DNA from 3 places in the Pseudarthrobacter sp. L1SW genome. Region 1 is predicted to be linked to each of the others. Evidence: riboswitches for the same ligand, from Rfam matches in the RefSeq annotation. Region 1 holds a riboswitch; each other region holds the start of a gene.
What was found. A riboswitch is a leader RNA that binds a small molecule or an ion and turns the genes downstream of it on or off. The one in region 1 is predicted to bind cyclic di-AMP.
Positions count from the first base shown of each region.

Region 2: it holds a riboswitch for cyclic di-AMP, as region 1 does, so the genes downstream of both, KTR40_RS10125 (LysM peptidoglycan-binding domain-containing protein) here and KTR40_RS03935 (C40 family peptidase) in region 1, are expected to answer to the same signal.
Region 3: it holds a riboswitch for cyclic di-AMP, as region 1 does, so the genes downstream of both, KTR40_RS03350 (hypothetical protein) here and KTR40_RS03935 (C40 family peptidase) in region 1, are expected to answer to the same signal.

Region 1 is NZ_CP078079.1:830,204-834,640, forward strand. It holds gene KTR40_RS03930 (M23 family metallopeptidase) at 1-764, shown strand, start outside; cyclic di-AMP (ydaO/yuaA leader) riboswitch at 877-1,074, shown strand; gene KTR40_RS03935 (C40 family peptidase) at 1,145-1,825, shown strand; gene KTR40_RS03940 (NlpC/P60 family protein) at 1,983-2,750, shown strand; gene KTR40_RS03945 (HNH endonuclease) at 3,020-3,520, shown strand; gene KTR40_RS03950 (molybdenum cofactor guanylyltransferase) at 3,570-4,232, shown strand; gene KTR40_RS03955 (DUF6457 domain-containing protein) at 4,229-4,437, shown strand, end outside.
Region 2 is NZ_CP078079.1:2,206,218-2,210,654, reverse strand. It holds gene KTR40_RS10130 (YdiU family protein) at 1-55, shown strand, start outside; gene KTR40_RS10125 (LysM peptidoglycan-binding domain-containing protein) at 207-1,040, opposite strand; cyclic di-AMP (ydaO/yuaA leader) riboswitch at 1,044-1,237, opposite strand; gene KTR40_RS10120 (lytic transglycosylase domain-containing protein) at 1,593-2,933, shown strand; gene KTR40_RS10115 (TraR/DksA C4-type zinc finger protein) at 2,954-3,313, shown strand; gene KTR40_RS10110 (DNA alkylation repair protein) at 3,310-3,870, shown strand; gene KTR40_RS10105 (DUF1810 domain-containing protein) at 3,863-4,318, shown strand; gene KTR40_RS10100 (glucose 1-dehydrogenase) at 4,322-4,437, opposite strand, start outside.
Region 3 is NZ_CP078079.1:691,661-696,097, reverse strand. It holds gene KTR40_RS03355 (HAMP domain-containing sensor histidine kinase) at 1-1,320, shown strand, start outside; cyclic di-AMP (ydaO/yuaA leader) riboswitch at 1,416-1,576, shown strand; gene KTR40_RS03350 (hypothetical protein) at 1,582-2,295, shown strand; gene KTR40_RS03345 (glyoxalase superfamily protein) at 2,292-2,696, opposite strand; gene upp (uracil phosphoribosyltransferase) at 2,743-3,378, opposite strand; gene KTR40_RS03335 (phosphatase PAP2 family protein) at 3,391-4,176, opposite strand; gene KTR40_RS03330 (nucleoside deaminase) at 4,259-4,437, shown strand, end outside.

The sequences.
Region 1 (4,437 bases):
TCGAAGTCATCACCACGGAACGCCCCCGCGATCCGCACCGTGATGCGCGCCGCCGTCGTGGTCCCTTCCGCCAGGTCACCGAGTTCGCGGCAGCCAGCGGGATCGGCCAAAAGGCCGGAATCGCACTCGCCGCCACAGGCCTGGTATTGACCGTGACAGTGCCGGCCACCAGTCCCGTGATGGCAAACAACGCTCCCGGTGTCACGCCGGTCGCAGCTTCAGCCGTCACTCCGCAGCCCCAGATCTCAGCGGAGGCCGGCGCCCAGATCGATTTCAGCCGCTCGGCCGTCGTCACCCAGGCGGATCCGGACGGCAAGCTCAAGCAGCTGCTCAGTGCCCAGTCCGCCGGCTCTGTGTCACGGGCCGCCTCGGCCGGAAGCCTCGGCGCGCCGCTGGCCACACTGACCACGGCATCCCCCTTCGGCTACCGCGTCAGCCCCATTACTGGCGGCTCAGGCGACTTCCACCGCGGCCAGGACTACGTGGCCCAGTGCGGCACGTCCGTCCTCGCTGCCGCCACCGGCACGGTGACCTTCGTGGGCTGGCACCAGTTCGGCGGCGGAAACCGCGTTGTGGTGGATCATGGCAACGGACTGGAAACCACGTACAACCACCTCTCCTCCTTCAGCGTGAAGGAAGGGCAGACGGTCTCCCGCGGGGACGTTGTTGCCCTCAGCGGGACCACGGGCGCCTCCACTGGCTGCCACCTCCACTTCGAGGTGCAGGTCAACGGTGAAGTAGTCGATCCCACCGGCTGGCTCTAGTCAAATGACGGTGAACTATCAGATCGTCGTGACATGCCGTGACCTGAATGTGACATTCACTCAAAACTGCTGTACCGTCTAACTCGCGTCAACTTTTCCGAAGTTGACGCTCTTGTGCGGATTGCCTAACTCTGCCACCGCTCAAGGTCCGTTCGCATTTCATCGTCTGGCAGGGGCGGGGGAACCAATTTTGGTCTTGGCTTTGGCTAAGACCTTGGGGTTAAGTCGCAAAGTTTCCTTGGAAGCAGCGCGGCCGGGTGACTCCCATCCGAATCCGACAGCTCACCTCGCAGGCATTGGGAGAGGCTACCTTCGTGTCTTCACGCAATAATTCTGCGCGCCACCGTGCGCAAACGGTTCGTACCAACCCCTTGGACGGCATGTCCAAGGCTGTTAGTGCCAATGCCGGGACAGTAGGTCGCCAGGCTGCCGTTATCGCCGCAGCTTCCGGTCTTATCCTCAGCATGGGCCTGCCCGCCAACGCAGCGGACACCACCGCTGGTGTTTCCGCTTCCACGGAGTCCGGTTCCGCACAGGCTGCCCTGGCAGTCACCGCAGCACCCACGGCTACCGTTTCCTTCGAACGCCCGGTCGTCAAGACCACGGCCGCGCCGAAGCCGGCGCCGGTGCGGGCGCAGTCCACCGCCACGGAAACCGGCGCGGCCTCCACCGCGGGCACTACGGAATCCGCAGCGGACAAGCTGGCCAAGACTGTCTCTTCCGCTTCCACCTCGGGCATCGCTGGCATCGCCTACACCGGCATCGGCAGCCCGTACGTCTGGGGCGGCACCAGCCCTGTCACCGGGTGGGACTGCTCGGGCTTCACCCAGTGGGTTTACGCCCAGGCCGGCATCAGCATCCCCCGGGTCAACGCCTGGACCGCCATGACGCCCACCTCCACCCCGCAGGCCGGCGACCTGGTCATGCAGAACGGCGGAGCGCACGTAGGCATCTACGTCGGCAACGGCATGATGATCAGCGCACTCAACCCCTCCCAGGGCACGCTGCTCCACGCCGTAGCTGCGACCGGCAGCTCCTCGTTCTTCACCGTCAGCAAATAGTTCTTGGACCCTCGGGTCCAGGAACTATTTCTTTGCTCCACACTTCCCGCTAACACCACATCCCCGTTCGGGGCGTGCCGGCGTACCCCCAAGATGCCGGCGCGTCCACATCCCTTGGTGCCCACAACGGCCCTGAGGAAAACGAAAGAGAGAACTGATGACTACTCGTGCTACCGCACGGCATCGCGCCGAGGTCACCAAAACCAACTCAATCGCCATCATCGCCAAGGCTGTCGGCGAGAACGCCGGTGGCGTAGGCCGCCAGGCGGCGGTCATCGCCGCTGCTTCCGGCCTGGTGCTGACCAGCGGCATTGCGGCAAACGCTGCCGACTCCAACGTCCAGCGCGATTCCGCTCCTTCCACCCTGGAAGTTGAATCCGCCGTCGAGGCACCCATCTCTGCTGCTTCCACCATCGCCATCACCTTCGAGAAGCCCGCCGTCACCACCACGCCGGCCCCGGTCATCGAAGAGCCTGCCCCTGTTGAGGTCCAGGAGGCCGAGCCGGCTCCCGCCGCCCAGCCTGCTGCTGCTCCCAAGGTCACCGCCAAGGTTTCCACGGCTTCGGCCCCCGCAGCCGCTCCTACCGCTTCCGCCAGCGGCAAGGGCGCAGCCATCCTGTCCGCTGCCTACGCCCAGCTGGGTGTTATGCAGGACTGCACCATGCTGGTCACGAACTCCCTGGCAGCAGTGGGGATCAACTTCCACGACTGGCCTGCAGGCTACCTCTCCCTGGGCCGCACGGTCAGTGCAGCAGAGGCCCAGCCGGGCGACCTGATCTACTACGCAGACGGAGGCGCCGGCATGGCGCACATCGCTGTCTACGCGGGCAACGGCCAGGCCGTCCACGGCGGCTACAACGGAAACCAGACGGTGGTCTTCAGCGCCAACGTCGGCTCCGGCCCCGTCTTCATCCGCGTGAACTGATTCCGGTATTCGGCTGTCCACCCGGGACGCAAAAGGACCCCTGCCCCACGGCAGGGGTCCTTTCCCCTTTAAGGGCCCGCTGCTTAGGGCCGCTGCTCCGGCCGTTCTGCAGGGGCCCTCGGCTGGGCCGACACGACAGTTCCGGAACAGGAATTAGCCGATAGCGCGCTTCTGTGTTTACTCTTGTGGTGTCGATCCATAGCCCGGACATGCCGAGGGCAGCCGGCCCTCGTGCCCCTGGACGGGTGCGGCCGTGAAGAGGTACGTGCATGCGCACTCTCGTTCTGAATGCTGGGTATGAGCCCCTGGCGGTGATCACTTTCCGCCGGGCGCTGGTGCTTGTGCTCACGGGCAAGGCCAGTGTGGTTGCCGAAGGCGATGATCCCGTGGTGGGACCGCAGGAAATCCTGGGCCGCCCGTCCGTGATCCTCCTGAACCGCTACATCCGTCCGAGGTACAACCAGGCCACGGCAGTCAGCCGCCGCGGAGTGCTCAGACGCGACGGGCACAGATGCGCCTACTGCGGAAAGGCGGCCCACACCATCGACCACGTCCAGCCCAAGTCCCGGGGCGGCGAGGACTCCTGGGAGAACCTGGTGGCGGCCTGCCTGCGCTGCAACAACGTCAAGGGCGACCATACGCCGGCTGAAATGGGCTGGAAGCTGCGTTTCGTCCCGGAGCCACCGCACGGAACCATCTGGCAGATCAAGGAACTCGAGAAGCCCACCCCCGCCTGGGACCCGTTCCTGCTGCCGGAGCGCGCAGCCTGACCGCAGCCCCCGGCGCGCCGACAGCGCCAACGATGGCTAGGCTGGGGGAATGGAACAGAACCGGCTGGACTTCGATGCGGTGATCCTGGCCGGCGGCCGGTCTTCCCGGCTCGACGGTGTGCCGAAGCAGGATTTGGTCTTCCGCCGGGACACGCTCCTCCAGCGCGCGCTGGCGGCTGCAGCAGGTGCTTCGCGAACGGTGGTGGTGGGCCCGGGGCCCGGACATACTGTTCCGGGGGTGCTGTTCTGCCGGGAACAGCCCGAGTTTGCAGGCCCGGCAGCGGCCATCTCCGCAGGGCTTGAGGCCCTCGCCCAGGAAGGGCGCGCGGCCGAGTTCACCCTGGTGCTGGCCTGCGACATGCCGCTGGTCCGGGACGCCATAGGGGCGCTGGCGGCTGCAGTGGCGCTGGGGGAGGCAGACGGCGCCGTGGCCCGCTCGGAAGACGGGCGGCTCCAGCCCCTTGCTGGTTTTTACCGCACGGCAGCGTTAAAAAGGTCGGCAGCGGAGCTCTCGTCCCGGGGTGCCCTTATTAACGGCTCGGTGCGCTCCCTCCTTGCTAGTCTGGAAGTGCAGCCTGTCACCGTCCCTGCAGGTTCCACGGCAGACGTGGATACCTGGGATGATGCCGCCGCACTAGGGATTGTCGCCGGAAACCAGGACAAGGGCCAAGGGCCGGCGCAGCCGCAGTTAAATAGGGAGGCACGTTCGTGAAAAGCCAGGATGAAACGCTGGAGGAGTGGTGCAGGTCCCTGCTCCAGGCCTATGAACTGGAGGACGTCCAGGTGGACGTTAATGCCATCCTTGCCCTCGCTGGTGTGGCCGCCCACGCGGTGGTACGTCCGGCGGCGCCGCTGACTACCTTCATTGCCGGTTACGCTGCCGGCCTTGCCTCCGGCTTGGGCCAGTCACCCAATGC
Region 2 (4,437 bases), 1.4 Mb from region 1:
CACGGAGGGACCGCCCGAGGACTTCGGCAAATACCTGACCTTCTGCGGCACCTAGCGGCTGCGGGGCAACAGGACGCCCAGGAGGCCTCACCGGAAATGGACAGGGGCGGCAGCCGGTAAACCCGGCTGCCGCCCCTGTGTGCACGGCGGGCCTGCCGCTACTAGCAGGACATGCCGCTACTAGCAGGACGTGCCGCTGCCGCTGGTTACGCTACGCGGACAAAGGATGCGCCGCTCAGCCAGCTGATGGAGTGCACAGCGGTCTGGTTGCCGTTTACGCCGCCGCTGACAACCTGGCCGTCACCGGCGTAGACGCCCACATGGCCGGCGGTGATCACCAGGTCACCGGGGGCGGGGGAGCCCACGGTGGAGCCGTACTGGTAGAACTGGCCGGGGGCCAGGTCGCCTACGGACTTGCCAACAGAACGCAGGGCCTCTTCAACCATGGCGGTGCAGTCCTGGATCTGGCCCACCTGGCTGTAGGCGTTGGCCAGGATAGCTGCGCCGGTGCCCGTGCCGGTGCTGGCGGACGCGTAGGACAGGTTCATCCCCGTGTTGGCCGGTGCGGTGGCAGCAGCGGTCTGGACCGGAGCCGGTGCCGGTGCGGCGGCCGGAGCCGCCGGGGCGTAGCCTGCAGCCGGGATCTGGATCTGGTCGCCGGGGTAGATGACCGCAGAAATGGCCAGTCCGTTGGCGGCCAGGACATCGTTGAGGGTGACGCCGTAGGCGGCCGAGATGGCGCCGAGTGTGTCCCCGGATACAACCGTGTGGACGGTACCGGCTGCGGCGGCGGGGGCAGCAACTGCTGCTGCCGGCGCGGCCGAGGCCTGGACGTTAGTGGTCTCGGTGGTGTCCGGACCGGTCACACCGGCGTGCGCCGGGGCGCCGACGCCGAAGGCAATGCCGGATGCGGCTGCCACGGCGAGTGCCGGGCGGCCCAGGGTCCTGGCTTGGGACTTGGCCGAAACGGCCAGTCCTTCGAGGATGATGGAGCGGGCCGGAGTCGCGCGGTGACGGGCGGTGGTGGAATTTTTTGACACAGTAGATCGCCTCTCCCATGCCTGCGGGGTGAGCTGTCGGGTTCGGGTTGGAGATACCCGGCCGGGAGCAACTCCGAAAAGGAACGGAGGCGCTAGCGACTTAACCCCAAGGCCTCAAAGAGGCCGTGGAAACTTGGTTCCCCCGTCCCTGCCAGCTGGAAAGCGATTGGTTCCCGGGTCAGCGGCAGGGCTCGGCAAGCTGAGGGGAATGTCCCGCGTGGGAGGGACACCTGAAGACCATAACCCGGCCCGGCTCCGATTGTCACATTTGGGTAACATGCGAGGCTGTCCTCTCGGTTTACGCCATCGAATCGACTCTTCCTTGCTCCTGCGCTGACCTCGGAAGATGCGGGCGGTACGCGAAGGAAGATGGAATCGTCACAGAGTCATAAACCGTGGGGCGGATGACCTTGCCGTGGACCGCCTTTGGAGGTTCCCTTCGTGGCCGGCCCGGGCGCTCAGCTCGGATGTAATGGGGGAGTGTCTCCGCTGTATAACGATGCAGGCCGCTCATCCTTAAAGTGAAGGTTGAGGCCGGTAAGCTTCGGAACTATGTCGCGTTTCGTTACACATGCCCGGCACGTCCTGCCGGGGGTACTGTTGGCTGCCGCCCTCGCCGGCAGTGTTTGGCTGCCTCCCGCCGGCGCGGCAGAAGGCCTTCCGCCTGGTGATTACCCCTCGTGGGAGGACGTGCAGCGGGCCAAGCTGACCGAGGCCGGTACGGCAGCGGAGATCGGTAGGATCACCGGCCTTTTGGACGGGCTGCAGGCGCAGTCGGAGGCGTTGGGCACCGCAGCCGTAGTGTCCGCCGCCGAGTCCGCAGCGGCTGACGCCGTCCTGGCAGCGTCCACCGCAAGGGTAGGGGCCCTGGCGGAACAGGCGGGGCAGGCCAACGCCGAATTCGTCCGCCACAATAGGGACATCGGAGCCTTGGCCGTCCAGTCCTACAAGACCGGCGGCACGAACATGGGGTTCTTCGTGGCGCTGGACGCGATCGAGAACAACAACGTCCACGGGCTCAATCTGGTCCAGCTGGTGGGCGGCAAAACGGCGGGGCTTGTGGACAAGGCCGCCGCCGCGGGGAGGATCACCGCTTCTTTGGCCGACCAGGAGAAGGCCGCCCGGGCCGAGCGTGAACGGCTGGCCGGCGAGGCGGCGGAGAAGCTTGCGGCGGCCCGCTCGGCCCAGGAAGCCATGGCCCGCCAGCTTGCCGAGGAGCAGCAGCGCAGCGAGGAACTGACCGGGCAATTGGCGTCCCTGAAGGGCACGACGGCGGCCGTTGAGGCCGAATTCCGGCGCGGCCAGGCTGCGCTGGCCACATACCAGGCGGCGCAGGACGCGAAGCGGGCGGCGGCCGAGGAAGACGTGCGACGACGGGCGGCCGCAGCCGCCGCGGCGGCAAAGGTGCAACCTTCCGCCGCTCCCGCTCCGGCGCGTCCGGCTCCTGCCCAGCCGGCACCCCCAAACCCTCCAGCCGGTAACCCTGCGCCGGCGAATCCTGCCCCGCCTGCCCCCGCTCCGCCGCCCGCCGCACCGCCCAGCCCGCCCGCCGTCGTCGTTCCCTCTGCTCCTGCAGGTGCGGTCAACGATCCTGCCGGCGCCAAGAGCTACGCCTCGGGCAGGCTGGGGGCCTACGGCTGGGGATCGGACCAGTTCCTCTGCCTTGCCCAGCTGTGGACCAAGGAATCGAACTGGCTGACCACGGCCACCAACCCGTACTCCGGGGCCTACGGCATTCCACAGGCGCTGCCGCCGGGCAAATACTCCAGCGCCGGCAGTGACTGGCTGACCAGCTACCGTACGCAGATCGAGTGGGGCCTGGGTTACATCCGCGAGCGGTACGGCTCCCCGTGCTCGGCGTGGAACCACTCCGTAGCCAAGAACTGGTACTGACACCGCGCTAGGCTTTTCCCATGCCTGATTTCGAAAGGTTCCGCGTCCTCCTCGAGGAGGAACGGAAGCGGAAGGTGGCTCTGCTCCCGGCGCTCCGCGCCGACATTGCCTCGGCCAACTCTGCGCGCCAGGATTCGAACGTTGACGACGAGCACGATCCAGAGGGGTCAACCATTGCGTTCGAGCTGTCCCAGGCTGCTGCGCTGCTGAAGCAAAGCTCCGCCGGCCTTGACCAGGTGGAGGCCGCCCTGGACCGGATAGCTGCCGGCACGTACGGCATCTGCGCGGTCTGCGGGGAAACGATTGCCGAGGGACGGCTGGAGGCCAGGCCCTGGACACCGTTCTGCATCCAGCACGCGGCCACGGGACGAGGGCGATGAGCGGCGCGCCGGACTCGGTCACGGCCGCCGCGGGGTTCATCGACCGCACCCTGCAAAATGAGGGCGCCTGGTACCGCGCGGACGACGTCGAGGCCCGGCTGGGCGGGGTGCTGGCCTCCTACGGATCCTCCGTGGGGGCTGTGCGCGGAACAATCCGGGACGCCTTGCGGAAGTTCAAGGAATTGGACCACGATGCCGTGGTCCTGCTGGCGTCCGCGCTGTGGGGCCGGCCCCAGCCCGGCGGCAGGCCGGTTTTCGAGCGCCGGCTGGCGGCCGTGGTGCTCCTGCAGTCGAGGGCCGGCCTCCTGCTGCACTCCGACCTGACCCGGGTCGAGGGCTTCCTCCGGTCCGCCGGAAGCGCCGAGTTGGTGGATCCCCTGCTGTCCGACGTAGTGTTGCCGCTACTGGCTGGACTGACAGGACGCGACCGGCAGCGGGCAGGGGTGGTCCTTGCGAGGTGGAGCCGGGATCCGGACCAGCGGCTGCGCCGGGCTGCGGCCTTCATTGAGCAGCAATCCAGCCCTGAAACCCCGCACAAAGGAGACAGCTATGAATGATCCCTATGACCTGGAACGCTTCGTGTCAGCCCAGGACAGCGGCGCAGGGGAGGGCGGGACCTTCGGGCAGGCATTGGCTGAGTTGCAGGTGGGCAACAAGACTGGCCACTGGATGTGGTTCATCTTCCCGCAGCTCGCCGGCCTTGGGCAAAGCCCCACCTCCCGGAAGTATGCCATCACATCGCTTGCCGAAGCCCGGGCGTACCTGGAACACGAGGTCCTGGGCCCGCGGCTCCTGGAGTGCGCCCTGGCGCTCACCAACCACGCCGGGCGCACCGCCGAGGACATCCTGGGCGGCATCGACGCCAGGAAGCTGCACTCGTCCATGACCCTGTTCCTCCGCGCGGCGCCCGGCGAAACGGTGTTCAAGACCGTCCTTGCCCAGTTCTTTGACGGCCAGCCGGACGAAGCCACCGACGCCCTGCTTGCGGAGCAGGACCAGGACTGACCGCTACGGTGTGGGGCTGCCGCCATTGACGTTCAGGGTTTCGCCCACCACATAGCTGGACTCCGGTGACGCGAGGAAGACGTAGGCCGGCGCGAGCTCGGCGGGCTGGCCTGCCCGGC
Region 3 (4,437 bases), 140 kb from region 1:
AACGATCCCGGCCGCCCTCCGTCCGGCGGCTTCAATGGCAGGGACCCCCTGGATTCCCGCGGCCAAAGCGTGGGAACGCTGAACGCCCGTATCCTCAACGGCCAGGTCAACAGCGCTGGCTTCCTCGCAGCGGATACCACCCGCTCCGCGCTGTCCACGGAGGACAAGCAGGTCCTGCTGGCATTGGCCACCGACGCCCGGCCTGTTGACCGCACGCTTTCAAACGGCGACTACCGGCTGGTCGCGGTCAAAACCAGTTTCGGCGACGTCCTGGTCACCGGGCTTCCCCTGGCGGCCAAGGAGAGCACGCTCACGTCCCTGGTCTGGACCTTCGTGGTTGTCTCGCTGGGCGGGTTGCTCCTGATCGGGCTCGCGGGCACGGTCCTGATCCGCCGCACTATGAAGCCCCTTGAGCAGCTCTCCGAGGTGGCCACGCGCGTTTCACAGTTGCCGCTGGATGCCGGTGAGGTAGCACTTGCTGTACGCGTACCGCCGTCGAACTCCAATCCCGGAACTGAGGTGGGCAGCGTGGGGCACGCACTGAACCTCATGCTGGACAACGTTGCCAATGCGTTGCAGGCGCGGCAGAAGAGCGAAACCAAGGTGCGGCAGTTCGTGGCTGACGCTTCCCATGAGCTGCGCACGCCGCTGACCGCAATCCGCGGCTACACCGAGCTGATGAGGATGACGGAAAACCTTACTGCGGACGGGGAGAAGTCGCTGGCGCGGGTCCAAAGCCAGTCGGAACGGATGACCGCCTTGGTGGAGGATCTCCTGCTGCTCGCGCGGCTTGATGAAGGCCAGCCGCTGAAGCTCAGCGAGGTGGACCTGACCCAGCTGGTGGTGGAAGGCGTCAGCGACGAAAAAGTCATGGCTCCCGGGCACACCTGGCGCCTGGAGCTTCCCGACGAGCCGGTGGTGGTCAAGGGGGATCCATCCCAGCTGCGGCAGGTGTTGATGAACCTGCTCTCCAACGCCCGCAAGCACACCCCTCCCGGCACCACGGTGGTCACGGGCGTGGGGAAAACGCCGGAGGGCGCCGCGGTGGTGACGGTAACGGACGACGGCGGCGGCATTCCGCCTGAGTTCGTGGACCACGTCTTCGCGCGGTTTGCCCGCGTAGACGCGGCCCGCGCGGGCACCGCCAACGTTGCCCTCGCCGCTGAGGGAACCAGCGGCCTGGGGTTGTCCATCGTCGAGTCCATCGTCGAGGCCCACGGCGGACGGGTAACGGTAACGTCGCAACCGGGCCACACGCAGTTCACCTTGCAGCTGCCCTTGTTCCGCGGAATGGCGCAAGGCGACGCGCCCTCGTCGTGATCCCCGTTACCAAAATGTGACTTTTGTCCTGCACTCCTGTACCGTCGATAGGGTGCGTTCCGCGATCGGACCGCATATCCCGGGTTGACGCCAAGCTCTGCCACTTCCCGGATTCCTCTTGAGCAACGGCAGAGGCGGGGGACCCACCGTCCCGGGCACTCAATGCCCTTGGGGTTAAGCCTGCACGTGTTTTATCCGTGCGGCCGGATGCCCTCATCCGAACCCGACAGCTAACTCCGCAGGTGTGAGAGGCGATCCATCATGTCAAAGTTCCTTGTAAAACCACGCCCGCTTTCAGGCTCCGACGCCAGCGCTCCGCGCGCAGCAGGCAAAATCCCGTCCTTCGGCCAGCGCGCCGCGATCCTGGCAGCGTCCTGCGCCCTCCTCGTTGGAGTCGGCGCCGCGGGCCAGGCCACTGACACCAGCGCCCGCGTGGCCGCCACTGAAGCGCAGGCCTCGGAGGCCCAGTCGAAGCTGAGCATGGAGCAGAGCGAAATCCGTGCCAACCCCGCGCCTGCCGCCCCGGCAGAGCCGATCAACGTTGTCCCGCAGGCCGCCGAACCGGCTCCAGCCCCGGCCGCGGAACCCGCGCCAGCTCCTGCGCCCGAGCCGGCACCTGCCCCGGCGCCCGAACCGGCACCCGAGCCCGCACCCGTCGTCGCGGTTAACGATCCCGCAGGCGCCCAAGCGTACGCTGCCGGTCAGCTGGCTTCCTATGGCTGGGCACCAGACCAGATGCAGTGCCTGCAGACCCTGTGGACCAAGGAATCGGACTGGACCACCACGGCCACCAACCCGAGCAGCGGCGCCTACGGCATCGTCCAGTCCCTGCCGGCTGAGAAGATGGCCAGCGCCGGCGCCGACTACCTCACCAACTACCGCACGCAGATCAACTGGGGCCTGGACTACATCCAGGAGCGCTACCAGTCCCCGTGTGGAGCACTGAACTTCCACTACGCCAATAACTGGTACTAAACCGAGGCAGCTTGCCCCTCGCGGTCCAGTACGTCCCGGCCCGGGATGTACTGGACCGCCCACCGGTTCCCGTCAGGGTCGGCGAAGTACACAAAATGGCCCCAGTCCTGCACGTCCACATCGCTGACCTCCACCCCGTTGGCCTTCAGCTGCGCATGGGCGGCCTGGATGTCATTGACCACGAGCTGCAGGTTTGAGCCTGTGCCGGGAGGCGCATCCGTGAGCCCTTCCCCAATGCAGATGGAGCAGGCAGACCCTGGCGGGGTCAGCTGCACGAACCTGATGGAGTCGCTGGGCCGCTCGTCGAAATCTGCGTTGAAGCCCACTTTGTTGACGTAGAAGTCTTTGGCGCGGTCCACATCGGACACGGGCACAAAAACGAGTTCCAGTTTCCAGTCCATGCGCACAGGCTAAGCCTTGTGTTGGGAAGCGGGAAAGGCTTGAGTCCTAGCCTGCGATGCCGTACAGCCGGTCGCCGGCGTCGCCGAGGCCGGGGACGATGTAGGACTTTTCGTTGAGCTTCTCGTCGATGGACGCCAGGACAATAGTGACGTTTGCGCCGGAGAGTTCTTCCTCCAGCTTGGCCAGGCCTTCCGGCGCGGCGAGCAGGCAGATGCACGTGACATCGGAGGCGCCGCGCTTGAACAGGAACTTGATGGCTTCGCGCAGTGTTCCGCCGGTGGCAAGCATGGGATCCAGCACGAAGATCTGCCGGTCGGTGAGATCCTCGGGGAGGCGCTCGGCGTAGGTGATGATGTCCAGGGTTTCCTCGTCACGGGCCATGCCCAGGAAGCCCACTTCAGCGGTTGGGACCAGCTTGGTCATGCCCTCCAGCATGCCCAGTCCCGCACGAAGGATGGGGACCACCAGTGGAGTGGGTTTGGTGAACGCCGTGCCCACGGTGGTGCTGACGGGGGTTTCGATGGTGACGGGCTCGGTGCGGACCTCTCGGGTGGCCTCGTAGGCGAGGAGGGTCACCAGCTCCTCCGTCAGCTGCCGGAAAACCGGGGACGGGGTGTTTTTGTCCCGGAGGACGGTGAGCTTATGGGCGACCAGCGGGTGGTCAACAACGAGAGTGCGCATGGGTCAAAACTATCACCCGGCATTACCCTCGCCCCGGTCGGTGTGCCGCCCGTCATGGTGCACCGCGTCGGCCACTACATCCCGCACCACGGGGCGTTCAAACGTGGGCGCAGGGCCTGCGTGCTCGCGGCGCCGTATCAGGTGGAACAACCGGTGGGCCAGGATCACCATGCACACCCAGGCGAGGCCAAGGAACCAGCCGGCCATTACATCGGTCAGCCAGTGGTGTCCCAGGAAAACCCTGCTCAGGCCCATGGCGATGATAAAGATGGCGCCGGCCGTGATCGCGGCGATCCTGGCCCAGAGGATCCGGAACTGAAGGCACATCAGGTAGACCAGGACCCCGATCACCACCGTTGTGTTCAGGGTGTGTCCGCTGGGGAAGGACGGTGTGGTTTCATAGGGCGGCACAGCCTCCGAATGGTCCGGCCGCGCCCTGCCCACCAGGCGCTTGCCCAGGGTGGTGGCCGTTGTGGAAACGAGGGCAGCACCGCCCACCAGGACGATGGGCCGCCAGGTCCTGCTCAGGAATGTCAGCCACGCGGTGAGGATGCTGGCAAGAATGGGCATCCCGATCCCGCCGCCCACGTTGGTAAAGCCCGTGGCGAAGGCATCCACGTCCGGGTTCCGCAGCGATTGGGAGTATTCCAGTGCAGGAATATCGAGGCTCGCCAGCCCTTCCTCGTCCACCACGTTCGCGTACACCTCGGCGCCGAGCAGGGCCAGGGCGACCACCAGTGTTCCCCCAATGATCATGGTCAGCCACAAGGCGGCGTAGGGCTTGATCCACTTGTCCATGCGGTCTCGGACGGTGCTCACTGTGCCTCCCGGCGGCTGGGCGTCACGGGCTTTGGTTATCCCACGAAACTATCATTGAGCCATGGTCTCCGCAGATAAAAAATTCGACGCGTGGATGGGCCTTGCCCTGGCTGAGGCCCGCCGCGCCCTCGCCACGGAGGATGTGCCGATTGGTGCGGTGGTGCTGGGTCCCGACGGCGCCGTGCTGGGTTCCGGGCGGAACCAGCGGGAGGAGCTGGGCGATCCCACTGCCCATGCCGA